Regions from separate parts of the Corynebacterium sp. MSK006 genome, predicted to be linked through region 3. Evidence: riboswitches for the same ligand, from Rfam matches in the RefSeq annotation. Region 3 holds a riboswitch; each other region holds the start of a gene.
The links. Region 3 has a riboswitch for thiamine pyrophosphate ahead of QQA02_RS11005 (ECF transporter S component). Riboswitches for the same ligand answer to the same signal wherever they lie in the genome.

Region 1 (3,234 bases), on a different contig from region 3:
GCTGCCGGTGATCGGCATCCCGCGCGCGCTGAAGAACCTCGACGGGCTGGACTCGCTGCTGTCTATCGTCCAGATGCCCGGCGGCGTGCCGGTGGCCACCGTCTCCGTCGACGGGGCGAAGAACGCGGGGCTGCTGGCCGTGCGCATCCTCGGCGCCGGCGACCCCGCGCTGGCCGAGAAGATGGAGGCCTACCAGCAGGAGATGGCCGACGGCGTGCTGGACAAGGACGCCGCGCTGAAGAAGCGGCTGCTCGGCGAGTGAGCGGGACCGCGTGAGCCGGGCGACGCAGTGGCCGATCCTGGTGCTCGGCTCCAAGACCGACGGCGGCCGGGCCCAGCCTGTGCTGGCCGCCCGCCTGCGCATCGCCGCCGCGGTGGCTGCTGAGCACCCCGGCGTGCCCGTCGTGGTCTCCGGGCGCGGCGAGTCCGACGTCATGGCCCGCGACCTGCGCCAGGCCGGGGTCGATCCGGCGCGCATCGTCGCCGAGCCGCTGGCGACCTCCACCAACGAAAACCTCGAGCACGCCCGCCGGCTCTTCCCGGACGCCGGCGGCTTCATCGTGGTCACGAGCAACTACCACGCCCGCCGCGCCCGCCTGTGGGCCTGGCACCTGGGCATCCCCGTCGAGGTGATCCCGGCGCCCACGCCCAAGGCCCAGCGCCGGGACACCTACCTGCGCGAGGTGCTCGCGCTGCCGCACTCGGCCACGCGCATCGCCTGGCGGCGTATCCTCGCCCGCCTCGGGCGCTGACGCCGCACTACCTGCGCAGCGGGTCCGGGGCGCCCGCTGGCCCGGTGCGTCGGCTCGTCAGCCCATCACTAGCCCACCGTCGACCAGCAGGTTCTGGCCGGTCACCGCGCGCGATAGCGGCGAGGCGAAGAAGACGGCGGTGTCGGCGAACTCCTCGGGGGTGGTCACCGAGCCCAGCGGGGTGCCGGCGGCGATCATGTCGAAGACCTCCTCCGGGGTGACCGCCGAGGCGTCGGTGGTGCGCAGCAGGCCGCCGGAGACCATGTTGACGGTCACGTGCTTCGGGCCGAGGTCCTTGCAGAAGGTGCGCGTCAGCGACAGCAGCGCGGCCTTGGCGGCGGTGTAGTCGTGGTAGGGCACCGAGGGGGCCTGGAAGAGGTCGGTGCCGATGTTGACCACGCGGCCGAAGCCGGCCTTCTCGAAGTCGGGCACGGCCAGCTGGATGGTGTTGAGCGCACCGTGGACGGCGCCGGAGAACTGGGCGTCGAAACGCCCGGCGGTGATGTCCTCGGCCTTCGGGCGGGCGTCGCCGTCGAAGGAGAAGTCGACCAGGGCGTTGTTGACCACGGTGGTCACCGGGGCGTCGAAGTGCTCGTGGGCGCGTCGCCCGCGTGCGAGGACCGGACATCCCTTCGCCAGTATTGACTGGATCAGGTTCGACGGGTGCCATCTCAGCCTTCCCCCTAAGGGGAAAGCACCCCGTGTCACTGGACCCGAAGTTAGCGTCGTCACAGCTTCGGCGGTGGGGTCGGGGTGGGTGCGGGTGCCGCCGGTGGCCGCCGGCCGTGGCCGACGTTTCAGGAGCCGGTTAGCGGTTCATGGCCTTCTGCAGCTCCGGGTACCAGACCGGGGAGAAGGAGCCGATGAGCATCAGCAGCGCGAAGAGGGCGGCGCCGACGCCGACGCCGATGCCGATCTTCTTGGCCTGCTCGAGGCCCTCGTTGAGCTTGCTGTTTTCGTCGCCGGAGGAGATGCTCGCGGCGCTGAGGATGGCGTCGTCGTCCGCGCCGGCGGAGGCGCACTTGCGCAGGGCGTCCTTGCGCGGGCCGTCGAGCTCGACGGTCGCGGTGCGGTAGGCGACGACCAGGCGGTTCTGCAGCGTCTTGTCGGTGGTGTTGACCGTGGCGTTGAAGTCCTCGATGTTGCCCTTGAGGGCGTCGCTGAGGCCGGTCAGCTCCAGGGCGATGTTGGTCTTGTCCACGCCCCACTCGCCCTTCTCCAGGGAGGACGTGTGCTCCTTGTTCGCCTCGCGCTGCAGGCGTAGGGCGGCGGTCGGCACAATGGTCCACGGATCGCTGTAGCCGTTTTCCTTGACCAGGTCATTGGCCTTGCCGAAGTCCCCGGCGCGGAGGGTTAGACGGCCCTGCTCGGCGGCGGGGCGGACGATCTCCTCGAGGCCTGGAACGGCGTCGTAGAAGACGTCGGCCTGGGCCTGGAAGCGCTTGCCCTCGAGCTCGGCGTAGCGGTCGTGATCGGCCTGGTCGTAGACGATCGTGCAGCGCTGGGCGTCCTTGTGGTAGGTCACCTCGGCGGCGTTGGCCTGCGGGGCGGTGAGCAGGGTGGAGGCGGTCGCGGCGGCGGTGAACACCGCGATGGCGGACTTGCGGTTCATGCGGAACTTCATGTTCAGAATCCTGTTGTGTGGCGCGACAAAGGGCTTAGAGCAAGATAATAGCGTGCTGGATTATGAATGTGCGCCTGATCTGTCAACGGGGGTGTGGTTACCCCTGGGGCAGATGTTTCCTGTGGGGTCCGGGGTGTTCCGGGAACCGATTGACCGGTCCGGTCGGTCCAACAGGTTGAGACGAGTATGCCGAACGAGAGGACCGTCGTCGTGGATTACCGCGGCACCGAGATTGACAGGCGCCTGTCCCACCACCTGCAGGGAGATGACCTGCACCGGCAGGCGCCTGTGCCGTGTCGCGGCAAGGTCGTGGAGGCTGCCTTCCAGACGACGGTGTATCCGTCGGAGCCAGCGGAGGAGTTTGCCCGACGTTTCCGGCTCGCCTCCCCGGACCTGTGCGTCCCGGCCGAGTCCGCCCGCAACGACAAGTTGGTGATGTCGCAGGGCGAGGCCCATCCGCGCCGGATCAAGTACTGGGTCCCCGCCGTCGACCGGATCTACGCCCACCTGTCCATCCGCCCGCGCGCGGTCGCCGCGGTGTGGAGCGCCGCGATGCTCTGAGGCGTACCCGAGTTCAGCGACTCGGCCGACACCGTCCTCTTCAACCGGGGCGGCGACAAGCGGGTGGCCCGACACAGCCTCGAGCCCACGCTCCTGCGGCGGGACATGACGGGGCTGACGTGGTCGACCACGCTGTGGGACCTGCAGGTCAGGGTTGCGCCGCCGATGATGACCGCCCTGCACTGCATCCGGTCAGCCCTGCTCGGAACCCATCGCTGGCCTGTGCCGGAGGTACCCGGTCTGGATCCGGACCTGGTGCGTGCGGTGCAGGTCGCGGACCGGTTCATGCATGTGTGG
Region 2 (3,234 bases), on a different contig from region 3:
CCTGGTCGAAGAACTCCCGCTCCCAGTGGCAGGAGTTCAGGAAGGCGCGCACGGCCCGCGCGCGCCCGCGCGGGGAGCCCGCGGCCAGGGCGCGTTCGACGCGGGCCATGGCGGCCTTCGTCTGCGTGATGAAGCCCTCGTCGGAGTAGGTCTCCAGCCAGGCGCGGTAGGGGTGGTCGGCGCGGATGTGGTCGGCCATGCGCAGCCCGATCTCCGAGTAGAGCCAGTAGCAGGGCAGCACGGCGGCGGCGCCGACGCACGGCTCCTCGGAGCGCACGGTGGCGCGCAGGAAGCTGGTGTAGCCGAGCGTGACGGGGGAGGGGTCCTCGGCGTCGGCGCCGCCCTCGGGGAACCAGGCGCGGTGCAGCGCGGCCTCGGTCTCGATGGTCTCCGCGGCGTCGTGGAACCAGGCCAGCCGGTCCTCGCCCGTGGGGGTGCGCGTGCCCACCTCGGCCAGCGCCTCGGAGTAGTCGTCCAGGTAGAGCTTGTCCTGGTGCAGGTAGAAGTCGAATTGGGCCTCGGCCAGCGAGCCGCCCGTGAGCCGGCGCACGAACTCGCCGGTGGTCGCGGCCTCGGCCACCCCGGCGGCGGCCCGCCACAGCGCGGCGGTCCAGGGACCGACGGCGGCGATGCGCGCCTCGAGTCCCTCTGCGGCCAGCGCGTCGAGGTCCTCCGGGGTCTCGAGCACCTCCGGGACGGCGGCTGGCTCCGGCCACGGCGTGGTCGACGCCGCGGCGGCCAGGCGCCGCGAGCGGTGCGTGTGGTCGACGGGCCCGTTGCCGGTGCCGATGCCGAGTGCGTCGGCGTAGCCGATGGCCTCGGCCAGCCAGCCGGTCGCCCAGGCCAGGGCGGCCGCGGGCTCGTCGCCGGCGGCCAGGCGCCCGGCCAGCGCGGAGGACAGCGAGCAGCCGGTGCCGTGCGTGTTGCGCGTGGCCACCCGCGCCGTGGGCGCGGGGTGGGTGGCGCCGTCGGGGGAGACCCAGACGTTGTCGGCGCGCTCCTCACTGAGGTGCCCGCCCTTGACGACGACCGCGCAGCCCAGCTCGGCGGCCAACCTCGCCCCCTGCGCGGCGGCGGCGTCGAGGTCCTGCGCCTCGGGCTCCCCGGCCAGGACGGCCAGCTCGGGAAGGTTGGGGGTGATCACGGTGGCGCGGCGGCACAGCTCGCGCAGTGCGGCCTCGGCCGCGGAGTCGAGCAGGCGGTCGCCGCTGGTGGCCACCATGACGGGGTCGAGCACCAGCGTCTTGACGGGGTGGGCGTCCAGGTAGTCCGTCACGGCCTCGGTGACCTCGGCGGTGCCGAGCATGCCGATCTTGACGGCGTCGACGCGCACGTCGTCGAAGACGGCGTCGAGCTGGGCGAGGAGAAACTCGACCGGCGGGGTGTGCACCTCGCGCACGCCGCAGGTGTTCTGGGCGACCAGCGAGGTCACCACGCTCAGCGGGAACGCCCCGGTCTCGCTGATCGCCTTGATGTCGGCCTGGAGTCCCGCGCCCCCGGTGGGGTCCGTCCCCGCGATCGCGAGGACGGTGGGGATCTGTGTGCTGGCCATGGGCGGTGTCCTTCCTAATCGAAGGCCCCGGCCCGCGCGCGTCGAGGAGACAATCCCTCCGCTAGTGCGAGCTAGAGCAGGTTCCACGGGTGTGTTCTCAGCCCCTGGCGGGGCACCCCGTTGTCTTGGACGCCACCCTAGCAGCGCACAACGTCCCTCCGGGTCAGAGGTTCGGGTACTGCGCGGAGTCGCGCACCTCGATGGGGCTGTCCGTGTCCTTCGGGTCGAACAGCTCGGTCAGCTTTCGCAGGGCGGTGCGCCCGTGCATCTGCTGCGAGGTGGTCGCCAGGTTCCAGCGGTGCCGCGAGATCGCGTTGAGGCCCCAGGAGAAGGCCGCGACGAAGCGGTTGCGGAAGCCGACGAGGTACATCACGTGCACCGCCAGCCACAGGACCCAGCCGATGAAGCCGGCGACCTCGACGTTGCCCATCTTCACCACGGCGGAGAAGCGGGAGACGGTGGCCATCGAGCCCTTGTCGAAGTACTCGAAGGGCTCGCGGGCGGACTTGTCGCGGCCCGCGGCCTCGGCGGCGATCTGCTCGGCGGCGTACTCGCCGCCCTGCATGGCCACCTGGGCCACGCCCGGCAGGCGGTCCTTGCCCATCATGTCGCCGACGACGAAGACGTTGTCCAGGTCGCCCACAGTCAGGTCGTCGTTGACCTGCACGCGACCGTCGCGGTCGACGTCGGCGCCCGCCTGGTCCGCGATGAGCTTGCCCAGCGGGGAGGCGGCCACGCCGGCGGACCAGATCTTGGTGTAGGTCTCGATGGTGTGGTCGGCGTCGCCGGAGTGGTAGGTCACCGAGTTCTCGTCGACGTTGTTGACCATGGCGTTGAGCTTGACCTCGACGCCGAGGCGCTCGAGCTGGCGCTGGGCCTTGCGGCCGAGGCGCTTGCCGAAGGGCGGCAGCACCTGGGGCGCGCCGTCGAGCAGCACGATCTTCGCGGAGTTCGGCGAGAAGTTGCGGTAGGCGCCCGCCAGGGTGCGGTGGGCCATCTCGGCGAGCTGGCCGGCCAGCTCCACGCCGGTCGGGCCCGCGCCGACGACGACGAAGGTCAGCAGGCGTTCGCGCTCGGCCGGGTCGTCGGTCTGCTCGGCGCGCTCGAAGGCACCGGCCACGCGGGCGCGGATCTCGAGGGCGTCGTCGATGGTCTTCATACCCGGGGCGAACTCGGCGAAGTGGTCGTTGCCGAAGTAGGACTGACCGGCGCCGGCGGCGACGATCAGGGAGTCGTACTCGTAGGTGCGGCGGTAGTCGCCGAGCACGGTGGTCACGGTCTGCTTCTCGGTGTCGACGTCGACGACCTCGCCCTCGACCACCGAGGCGTTGTCCTGCTTCGCCAGGATCTGGCGGGTCTGCGGCGCGATCTCGCCGGAGGCCAGGATGCCCGTGGCCACCTGGTAGAGCAGCGGCTGGAACAGGTGGTGGTTGTTCCGGTCGATCAAGGTCACGTCCACGTTCGCCCCATCGAGCTCGCGGGTGGCGAACAGGCCGCCGAAGCCCGATCCGATGATGACGACGTGGTGGCGGCCGCCGGCCGGGCGGTACGGCTGTTCAGTCATGCGGCAATGCTCCTCTGGTTCAGCTTTCATGCACGGCGTAATGATAGACCCACCTCACTCCCGCGACACCCCGGTGGGGTCACACGCGCGCGCCGGACGCGTGGCGGGCCTCTCGCCG
Region 3 (3,234 bases):
GGCAGCTGGGACCCCGAGGAGGGGGAGGGGACCGTGGCCGGTGCGGTCGGCGCGGACGGCGCGGCCGGCTCGGACGGTGCCGCCGACGAGCCCGCCGACGGTTCCGCGGAAACCGACGGCTCCTCGGACGGGGAATCGAAGGCCTAGCGCACTTCAGTGCGCGCGCGGCGCCGGGGCGGTCTCCGCCACCGGCGCCGTCGCCGTCTCAAGCGCCCTCGCCGCGGGCGAGGAACTCGGCGATGGCCGGCCACTCGCGCTCGGCCTGGGCGCGCGCCGAGTCGAAGGCGGCGCTCAGGCGCGCCTCGTCGAGCTCCCGGGAGGAGACCAGCTCGCCCTCGGGCGCGAAGAGGTAGGCCCGGCCGGCCGCCTCGAGCTCGCGCAGGTGCGCCATCGTCGCGTTGTAGCGCTCGTGGCGGGTCAGCAGCTGCTCGGCGACGGCCGGGCGGCGCCGCAGCAGCGCGCGGATCGCCCGGGGGTGCCCCAGTGGCGGGCGCACGAACCCCGGGGGACGGGTCAGGATCACCAGAAAACGCTCGAAGCCGTCGGTCTCGGCGGCGTCGACGGGGATGCCGCCGGAGGGCCCGAGCGCTCCGTCGACGTACTCACGCCCGTCGATCTCGGTGGGCGGCATGATCACCGGCAGCGAGGAGGAGGCGCGCACCCGGTGGAAGAGGTCGACCATGCCGTCGACGTCCTCGGCCGACCAGTAGACGTGCTCGCCGCTCTGCGCGTCGACCGCGCCGATGCGGAAGGGGATCTCCGGGCGCGGGCGCTCGGGGAAGCGGTCGGCGGCGTAGATGTACTCCGAGTGGAAGAACCCCTTGCCGCGCAGGAACCAGCTCAGGCCGGCGAACTCGGGCTCCTGGGCGGCCTCGACGAAGTTGCGGTGCAGCTGCTCGCGGTCGCCGTCGAGGTAGGCGACGGTGTTGGTCGCCCCGGCGGAGATGCCGCCGACCCAGCCGACCCGCACGTCGTTGGCCAGCAGCACGTCGAGCACCCCGGCGGTGTAGACCCCTCGCATGCCGCCGCCCTCCAGGACGAGCGCCGTCGTCGGTGCATTCAGACTCACGGCGGTCCAGCCTAACGGACGGGCGGTTTGTGGGGGTCTGCTACTGTGACACGCGTCATCCGCGGGAGCCCCGGAAGCAGGGGCTGAGATGCCGGTAAGGCCCGGCGAACCGTAGAACCTGATCCGGTTAGCACCGGCGCGAGGAAAGGATCGAATCCGCCATGCGTGAAAACACGCCTGCCGCGAACGCGGCGCCCGTCCAGCCTGCCCAGAACAAGAACGAGCGGGACAGGAAGAACAACACCCCCGGCCGCCTGAACTGGCGCGTGGTCGACATCATCGTCGCCGCCGTGCTCGGCGTGACCTGCGGCCTGATCTTCTGGGTGTGGAACTCCGTCGGCTACGCCTGGACGACCACCATGGACGCGCTGACCCCGGGTCTGGGCGGCATCGCCATCGGCATCTGGCTGCTCGGCGGCACCGTCGGCGGCCTGGTCATCCGCAAGCCCGGCGCCGCGCTGTTCGTCGAGGTGCTCGCCGCGGTCGTCTCGGCCACCCTGGGCAACCAGTGGGGCATCGGCACCGTCTACTCCGGCCTGGCCCAGGGCCTGGGCGCCGAGCTGATCTTCGCCGCCTTCGCCTACCGCCGCTTCGGGCCGGTCTCGGCCGCCCTGGCCGGCGCGGGCGCCGGTGTCGGCGCGATCGTCCTGGAGCTGTTCACCGCGGCCAACCTGGCCAAGACCCTGGAGTACAACCTCATCTACGCCGGCTGCGTGATCGTCTCCGGCGCCGTCCTCGCGGGCCTGCTCGGCCACGCCCTGGTCCGCGCGCTGGCGCGCACCGGTGCGCTGGACCGCTTCGCCGCCGGCCGCGAGGTCCGCGCGTGAGCGTCGTCGCCCGCGACTTCGGCTACCGGCACGCCACCCGCAGCACCCCCGCCCTCGAGCACGTCGACCTCGACGTCGCCGACGGCGAGCGCGTGCTGCTCACCGGCGACTCCGGGGCCGGCAAGTCCACGCTGCTCGCCGCGGTCGCCGGGGTCCTCGGCGGCGCCGACGAGGGCGAACGCACGGGCACCATCGACACCGACGGCACCGTCGGGCTGGTCCTGCAGGACCCGGAGAGCCAGGTCATCGCCTCGCGCGTGGGCGACGACGTCGCCTTCGGCTGCGAGAACCTCGGCGTGGCCCCGGACCAGATCTGGCCGCGGGTGCGCCGCGCCCTGGACCTGGTCGGCCTCGACCTGCCGCTGGACCACCCGACCTCCCGGCTCTCCGGCGGGCAGAAGCAGCGCCTCGCACTCGCCGGCGTGATCGCCATGGGCGCGCACACCCTGCTGCTCGACGAGCCGACGGCCAACCTCGACCCGCAGGGCGCCCGCGACGTCGCCGCCGCCGTCAAGCGCGTGTGCGCCGAGACCGGCGCCGGCCTCATCGTCGCCGAGCACCGCACCGAGCTGTGGGCCCCGCTGGCCTCCCGCTTCCTGCACCTGGCCGCCCCGAAGGCCGGCGGCGGCGTCCGCGAGATCACCGCCGCCGAGCTGCCCGGCCGCCCCGAGCTGCCCGCGGCGCGTCCCGGGCGCGCCCAGGCCGAGCCGGTGCTCACCGGCCGCGGCCTGGTCACCCGCGCGGGCGCGGCCCCGGACGTCGCGCTTCCGGAGGCCTGCTCGACCGTGATCACCGGCCCCAACGGCGCCGGCAAGACCTCGCTGCTGCTCGCCCTGGGCGGCCTCGACCGGCCCCGGCGCGGCGAGGTGCGCCTGCGCGGCGTCGAGGGCGCCCCGCACACCTGGCGCTCGGCCGCGCTGGCCCGCCGCATCGGCACCGTCTTCCAGGACCCCGAGCACCAGTTCGTCGCGCGCAGCGTCGCCGAGGAGCTCGCCGTCGGCCCCCGCGTGGCCGGCCTCGACGACGCGGCGGCCGACGCCCGCGCCGAGGAGCTCATGGACGCCCTGGGCCTGACGCACCTGCGCGCGGCGAACCCCTTCACGCTCTCCGGCGGGGAGAAGCGCCGCCTGTCGGTGGCCACCGCGCTGGCCGCCGCCCCGCAGGTGCTGCTTCTCGACGAGCCGACCTACGGCCAGGACCCGCGCACCTTCGCCCGCCTGGTCGAGATGCTGCGCGAGCTGACCGACAAGGGGGTGACGGTCGCCTCCGTGACCCACGACGAGGACTTCGCCGCCGCCCTCGGCGACCACCGCGTCACCGTCGGCGCCGGAACGGGGG

Region 1: another riboswitch for thiamine pyrophosphate. It lies ahead of QQA02_RS10020 (3-oxoacyl-ACP reductase); the one in region 3 lies ahead of QQA02_RS11005 (ECF transporter S component).
Region 2: another riboswitch for thiamine pyrophosphate. It lies ahead of QQA02_RS10370 (bifunctional hydroxymethylpyrimidine kinase/phosphomethylpyrimidine kinase); the one in region 3 lies ahead of QQA02_RS11005 (ECF transporter S component).

Annotation. Positions count from the first base shown of each region.
Region 1 covers NZ_JASPJZ010000019.1:29,131-32,364, reverse strand. The annotation lists gene purE (5-(carboxyamino)imidazole ribonucleotide mutase) at 1-262, shown strand, start outside; gene QQA02_RS10025 (YdcF family protein) at 273-752, shown strand; partial or broken gene QQA02_RS10020 (3-oxoacyl-ACP reductase) at 810-1,355, opposite strand; TPP riboswitch at 1,363-1,464, opposite strand; gene QQA02_RS10015 (hypothetical protein) at 1,561-2,376, opposite strand; gene QQA02_RS10010 (hypothetical protein) at 2,563-2,937, shown strand; gene QQA02_RS10005 (putative endonuclease domain-containing protein) at 3,043-3,234, shown strand, end outside.
Region 2 covers NZ_JASPJZ010000020.1:45,967-49,200, forward strand. The annotation lists gene QQA02_RS10370 (bifunctional hydroxymethylpyrimidine kinase/phosphomethylpyrimidine kinase) at 1-1,552, opposite strand, end outside; TPP riboswitch at 1,589-1,682, opposite strand; gene QQA02_RS10375 (NAD(P)/FAD-dependent oxidoreductase) at 1,716-3,116, opposite strand.
Region 3 covers NZ_JASPJZ010000024.1:10,072-13,305, forward strand. The annotation lists gene QQA02_RS10995 (BCCT family transporter) at 1-147, shown strand, start outside; gene QQA02_RS11000 (patatin-like phospholipase family protein) at 206-1,069, opposite strand; TPP riboswitch at 1,122-1,232, shown strand; gene QQA02_RS11005 (ECF transporter S component) at 1,231-1,896, shown strand; gene QQA02_RS11010 (ABC transporter ATP-binding protein) at 1,893-3,234, shown strand, end outside.